Regions from separate parts of the Sulfuritortus calidifontis genome, predicted to be linked through region 1. Evidence: predicted binding sites of a transcription regulator. Region 1 holds the regulator's gene; the other holds the start of a gene.
What was found. The regulator FliA, encoded in region 1, starts transcription of late flagellar genes. The targets are predictions, from matches to a motif close to CTAAAGTTNNCNNAAANNNTGCCGATANNA.

Region 1 (3,403 bases):
GATACTTCGAGCCCATGCGGATCATCTGGTCGGTCTGCTCCTGCTCGCGGAAGGCCTTGACGATGGAATCGGCCATCACCCGATACTTGCCTTCGTTCAGCGAGGAGATGGCATACATCACCACGAAGAAGGCGAACAGCAGGGTGATGAAGTCGGCGTAAGAGACCAGCCAGCGTTCGTGGTTCTCGTGTTCTTCGTGCGGTTTTTTTCTGGCCATTTCAATCTTCCTTCTGGAAGCTTACGGCGGCAGTGAGTCGCGGGTTTTGGCTTCGGCCGCGCTGCGCGCTTAACTTGCCTGCGGCAAGTTCACCCTTAAGGGTACAAGAACCTACGCCGGAAACCCCGCAATACTTTGGCTCAACATGCCGCACATGGTTACACCAGATACCCCTGCATCTTCGCTTCGATGATGCGGGGATTCTCACCATTCGCGATACAGATCAGGCCTTCGATGAACAGCTCGCGCTCGGCGACCTTCCTGCTAACGTGGTGCTTGAGCTTGTTGGCGATGGGGATGAAGATCAGGTTGGCGCCGCCGACGCCGTAGATGGTGGCGACGAAGGCGACGGCGATGCCCGAGCCCAGCTTGGACGGGTCGGACAGGTTTTCCATCACGTGGATCAGGCCCATCACCGCACCGAGGATGCCGATGGTCGGGGCATAACCGCCGGCGGCCATCCATGTCTTGGCCGCTTCCTGATGGTGGTGCTCGAAGGCGGAGAGCTCCAGCTCCAGGGTATCGCGCAGCACATCGGGCTCGGCACCGTCGACCAGCATCTGCAGGCCGCGCCGGTAGAACAGCTCCTGCTGTTCGTCGATGAAAGGCTCCAGGGCCAGCAGGCCGCCGCGGCGGGCGGTCTGGCTCCATTGCAGCAGCATCTGCAGCACCGCCTCCGGCGCGTGCTTGGGCGGCACGAACACCCACTTCAGCATGCCGACCCCTTCGAGGAAGACCCGCATGGTGCTTTGCAGCATGACCGCGCCCAAGGTACCACCGATCACGATGAGGAAGGCCGTGAGCTGCAGCAGCGAACCGACATGGCCGCCTTCCAGAGCCTGGCCGCCGAGGATGGCGATCAGGCCGATCGACAGACCGAGTACGCTAATCAAATCCATGTCACATCACTCCGATGACTGGGCCCAGTCCTTCAGGCAACTGCGCAGACGTGATACGGCCTGGGTGTGCAACTGGCAGACCCGGGATTCGGATACGCCCATCACCGCGCCGATTTCCTTGAAGTTCAGCTCCTGGTCGTAATACATCGCCATCAACAGCTTCTCCCGTTCCGGCAGCACCCCGATCGCCTCGACCAAGGCCAGGCGGAAACGCTCGCCGGCCAGCAGGTCGAACGGCGCGAGCGCCCCCTCGTCGGCGAAGCGGCCGAAGAACTCCTCGCTCTCGAGCTCGTGCAGGTCCTCGTAGTAGACCAGCTGGGCGCCGCGGGCGTCGTTGAGGAGATCATAATAGGTTTTGATGTCGAGCTGCAGTTCGTCGGCGATTTCCTGCTCGGTCGGTTGCCGACCGAGACGCTGCTGCAACGCATGGATGGCGACCTCGATCTGGCGCGCGCTCTTGCGCACCCCGCGGGAGACCCAGTCGGCCTCGCGCAGCTCGTCCAGCATGGCGCCGCGGATGCGCTGGCTGGCATAGGTCTCGAAGTTGGCGCCCTGGCTGTCGTCGTAGCGGTCGACCGCGTTGAGCAGGCCGATCAGGCCGGCCTGGATCAGGTCGTCGACCTCGACCGAGGCCGGCAGCCGCGCCATCAGGTGATAGGCAATGCGTTTGACCAGCGGCGCGTACTGACGGACCAGCGCGTCCTTATCCGTACTGCCTGTCGAGCCTGGCATCGTGCAAACCCATTGCGGCCGCCTCACCGGCGACCCGTCCCAACAAGTAGGCCCGTTGCCAGAAGGCCTGGGCATCCATGCCATCGACATCGCCCCAGCTGCCGGCCGTCTCGGCCAAGGCCTTGAACGCCAGCGAGCCCGGGCACTCCGGCGCCACCTCGAGCAGGGGCCGCATCAGGCGCACCGACTGGGCCAGCTTTTCATCTTGGGGCACCGAGCCGAACCACTCCAGGCGCATGCCGAGAAAGCGCTGGGCGGTGCCACTGAGGTTGGCGAACAGGGCATCGCTCTCGCCCGGACCCTGGCGGTTCATCACCAGCACCCGCCAGCGGCCGTCGGGCCGGTCCTGATGCGCGGCCTTGAGCAGGGCATAGGCTTCGGTCAGCACCGACTTGCGGTCCGGCAGCACCAGCAGGCGGTCGCTGCAGGCCGCCGCCAGGGGCGAGGCCGCCGCGCCGGGCCGGGTGTTGACCAGCAGCCAGCCGTGGTTGCCGATGATCTCGATCAGGCTGTCCAGCCGGCGATCCCAGGCCGCATCCGACATCTGGCTGAATTCGGCGGCGAGCGGACCGGTCAGGATCAGGCGGACATCGCCCGGCGCCTCGACCACGGCCTTGTCCAGCGCCGTACGGCCGCGCAGGACATCGGCCAGGCGGTGGCGCGGGGCCAGGCCGTACTGGGTGGCCACGTTGTGCGGTGATTCCGCCTCGTCCAGCACCACCACCGATTCGCCGCGCCGAGCCAGGGCATAGGCCAGGCTGGCCAGCGCCATGGCCTGCAGGGCGGGGTCGGGGCCGAACACGGCGCAGGCATGGAACGGCGCCTGGCGGCCGAGCAGGCGGCGCAGGCCGGTCGCCTGGTCTAGCGTCTCAGCTGACGGCACCTAGCGCCCCCTGGGCTTGGTTGTTGGGGTCGATGGTCGAGACCGCGCGTTCGGCGGCGACCAGCACCGGGATGTCGGATTCATCGACGGTGAAGGGCGAATCGGCCTGCTGCAGCTTGAAGGCGCGGTCGACCAGATAGAGCAGATTGGCCAGGTGCAGGTCTTCCGGCACCCGCTGGCCGTTGGTGACGTAATGCACCAGCAGTTGATGGCGCAGCACCACGTCGAGCACCGGCCCGTAGGTCAGGGCCTCGTCGATCTTGGTCAGGATCACCCCTTCCAGGCCCTCGCCGCTGTAGGCGCGCACCACCTCTTCCAGGGTCATGCCCTGGGCCGGCGCGCTCAAGAGCAGGAGGCGCCGCACGCGACGCCCCTGGCCGGAGAGGAAATCGATCTGCTCGGCCACCCGCTTGTCGCGCTGGCCCATGCCGACGGTGTCGATCAGCACCAGCTTCTTGCCGGCCAGGTCGTTCAGGGTGAGGTCCAGCTCCCTGGCGTCGCGCACGGCATAGACCGGGGTGCCGAGGATGCGGCCGTAGATGCGCAGCTGGTCCTGGGCGCCGATCCGGTAGGTGTCGGTGGTGATCAGGGCGACCTGGTCGGCGCCGTAGCGGAGCACGGCGCGCGCCGCCAGCTTGGCCACGGTGGTGGTCTTGCCCACCCCGGTCGGAC
Region 2 (3,403 bases), 980 kb from region 1:
CGCGACCTGATCAAGGCAGCCGAGGAGCGCCAGGTCAAGCTGGTTGCGGTCGAGGCCGCGCGGATCGACGAGATGGCCAAGGGCGGCCGCTCCCAGGGGGTGGTGGCCCAGGTCGATCCGGTGCGGCTGGCCAGCCATCTGGACGACGTGCTGGAGGCGTTGACCGAGCCGGCCCTGCTGCTGGTGCTCGACGGCGTCACCGATCCCCACAACCTGGGTGCCTGCCTGCGCTCGGCCGATGCCTTCGGCGCCCACGCCGTGCTGGCGCCCAAGGACCGCGCCGCCGGCCTCAACGCCACGGCGGTCAAGGCGGCGAGCGGGGCGGCCGAGAGCGTGCCCTACATCACCGTGACCAACCTGGCTCGTACCCTGCGTGAGCTGAAAGCGCGGGATATCCTGGTGGTCGGCGCCGATGCCGAAGGCGCGGCGACCATGAACGAGGTCGATTTCAAGGGCGCTGTGGCCCTGGTGCTGGGGGCGGAGGGCGAGGGCCTGCGCCGGCTCACCCGAGAGAACTGCGATGTCCTGGCCCGCATCCCCATGTTCGGCCAGGTCGAAAGCCTCAACGTCTCGGTCTCGGCCGGCGTCTGTCTGTACGAGGCGCGACGCCAGAGGACCTGATGACCATGGATACGCGCGAGGCCTGGTCCCTGATCAACGGCGCCGAGCTGCTGCACGGCCGGACCGAGATCGAGCTGACCCTCGATCGCCTGGCCGGCCAGATCACCGCTGCCCTGGCCGACGAGTGCCCGCTGGTGCTGTGCATCATGGGCGGCGGCGTGGTTTTCGCCGGCGAACTGCTGCCGCGCCTGGGTTTTCCCCTGGAATTCGACTACCTGCATGCCACCCGCTATCGCGGCGGCCTGTGCGGCGGTGAGATCGAATGGGCGGTGCTGCCGCGCACCCCGGTCGCCGGTCGGGTTGTGCTGGTGCTGGATGACATCCTGGACGAGGGCCATACCCTGGCCGCGACCAAGGCCAAGCTCCTGGAAATGGGCGCGGCGCGGGTCGAGATCGCCGTCCTGACCGAAAAGCTGCTGGATCACGACAAGCCGGTGGCGCCGGACTATGTCGGCCTGCGCCTGCCCAATCGTTTTGTCTTTGGCATGGGCATGGACGTCCACGGCATGTGGCGCAACCTGCCCGCGATCTACGCCATGAAGGAGAAGGACTAATGCTCGCAATCATCGGTGGCACCGGCCTGACCAAGCTGTCGGGCATGAATATCACCCACCGCCAGGTCATTCGCACGCCTTATGGCGAGCCCTCGGGTGCGCTGACCTTCGGCGACCTTGACGGCCACAAGGTGATCTTCCTCGCCCGTCACGGCTATGGCCACACCATCCCGCCCCATCTGGTGAATTACCGGGCCAACCTCTGGGCCCTGCATTGCCAGGGGGTCACCCATGTCGCCTCGGTGGCGACGGTGGGCGGTATCCACCCCGATCTGCGCCCTGGCCGGCTGGTGGTGCCGGACCAGATCATTGACTACACCCACGGCCGGGAGACCACCTTCTCGGTGCCGGGCGAGCAGCCGGTCACCCATATCGACTTCACCTGGCCCTATTGCCCGGACATGCGCGCGCGCTGCATTTCCGTTCTCAAGCGATTGAACGAGGACTTCATCGACGGCGGTACCTATGCCGCGGTACAGGGCCCGCGTCTGGAGACCAAGGCCGAGATCGATCGCCTGGAGCGCGACGGCGCCCACATGGTCGGCATGACCGGCATGCCCGAGGCCGCCCTGGCCCGAGAGATCGGCCTTTGCTATGCCGCCATCGGGGTGTCCGCCAACTGGGCGGCCGGCCGCGGCGACAGCGCCGGCGGCATCTCGCCCGAGACGATCGAGGCCAACTTGGCGGCCGTCATGGGCCGGGTGCGCAACGTGCTCAAGGGCTTGGCCTGTATGAGCTACGGCGAGACCGTGCCGCCGGTACCGGACGGGGTTTGTTCCGTTTAATAACTATTTGTTTATAAAGATAAAATATTTTCTGCGCCTGGTCTAAAGTTTTCCTGGGCGGCTCCGATAAATGAGCTGACGGCGTCTCTTCCGGTATTGGGAGGGGTGCTGTTTCAGTCCTTTTATCCCATAGGGGAAGAATCCCCTGATCCACCTTAGAAAAGGAGCTTGTCATGGGCGTAGGTGATATTTCTCTGACCGCTGCAATGCGGTCTAACCTCGCAAGTCTGCAACAAACCTCAACCTTTATGGCGCGTACCCAGGAGCGTCTGTCGACCTTCAAGAAGGTGAACAGCGCTCTGGACAACCCGGGCAGCTACTTTACTGCCCGGGCCAACAATCAGCGTGCTGATCTGTTGAACGGCTTGAAGGACAACATCGGTCAGGCCATTCAGACCATCAAGTCGGCGGACAACACTGTGAAGGGTATCACTACCCTGATCGAAAACCTTCGGGCCCAGATCAACAGTGCCCGGACGGCGCGTACCCAGACCGGCTCCGCCGCATTGATGCGCGGTGTCGCTTCCGGTATGGCTCAGCTGTACAAGCAGATCGACAACCTGCGTCGTGATGCTGGCTACAACGGTGTCTCCCTGCTGTCCAGCGGCGTGGCGATGAAGATCAACTTCAACGAAAATGCCACCACCAGCCTGAAGTTCTCTGGCTTTGCCGGTACTCTGAGCGGCCTGGGCCTCATCACCAGCGGCGCCTCCATGGGCACTGGCAACCAGGTTGTCAGTGGTGCAACTGCCGGTGAGATCGCCACTGCGCTTTACACCGAGTTCAAGGTTGGCTATGTGGACGTCGACGGTACGACCAAGACTGCCACGATCAACTTCAGCTCTGCCACCTTCACCGGTACTGCGGGCGATACCCGCCTGGAGCGTCTGGAGAGTTCGCTGAACCTGGCTTTGAGCCGGCTGCAGAAGGAATCGTCTACGCTGGCCGCCAACCTGAGCATCTTGACCGCCCGTGAGACCTTCATCACGGATACGGTCAATACTCTGGTCGAGGGTGCCAACAAGCTGACTGCGGCTGATACCAACGAGGAAGGCGCGAACATGCTGCTCTTGCAGACCCGCCAGTCTCTGGGTGTCACCTCCTTGAGCTTGGCCTCTCAGTCGGCGCAGTCGATTCTGAGGTTGTTCTAAACAACGCATAGGTAGTTTGATGCGTGACGGGTGAAATCCAGCAATGGGTTTCACCCGGTTTTGCCTAGGAGTAGGCCATGGCTAACTCCCAAGTGAATGCCCTAGATAGCAGTTACACCTCTTATATCAGTTCGGCGCCTGCCGGGCAGTCCAACTCGCCGCGCCAGGGGCATGTTGTGCCAGAAGCGGCCAACGGGTCGCAGCCTGTCGGCTCCAGCCAGGTAAACATCAGCCAGGAGGCGCGTGATCGTCTGCAGGGCGAGGCATCCGCCCGCGATGTGAAGACCGCGAT

Region 2: a site for FliA is predicted at 2,003-2,032, ahead of EL388_RS05260 (flagellin). Genes of this name have one in related genera too.

What each region holds. Positions count from the first base shown of each region.
Region 1 covers NZ_AP018721.1:1,977,912-1,981,314, forward strand. The annotation lists gene motD (flagellar motor protein MotD) at 1-217, opposite strand, end outside; gene EL388_RS10110 (flagellar motor protein) at 376-1,116, opposite strand; gene EL388_RS10115 (RNA polymerase sigma factor FliA) at 1,123-1,848, opposite strand; gene EL388_RS10120 (MinD/ParA family ATP-binding protein) at 1,820-2,731, opposite strand; gene flhF (flagellar biosynthesis GTPase FlhF) at 2,718-3,403, opposite strand, start outside.
Region 2 covers NZ_AP018721.1:994,035-997,437, forward strand. The annotation lists gene rlmB (23S rRNA (guanosine(2251)-2'-O)-methyltransferase RlmB) at 1-621, shown strand, start outside; gene EL388_RS05250 (hypoxanthine-guanine phosphoribosyltransferase) at 627-1,175, shown strand; gene EL388_RS05255 (S-methyl-5'-thioinosine phosphorylase) at 1,175-1,960, shown strand; gene EL388_RS05260 (flagellin) at 2,134-3,111, shown strand; gene EL388_RS05265 (hypothetical protein) at 3,189-3,403, shown strand, end outside.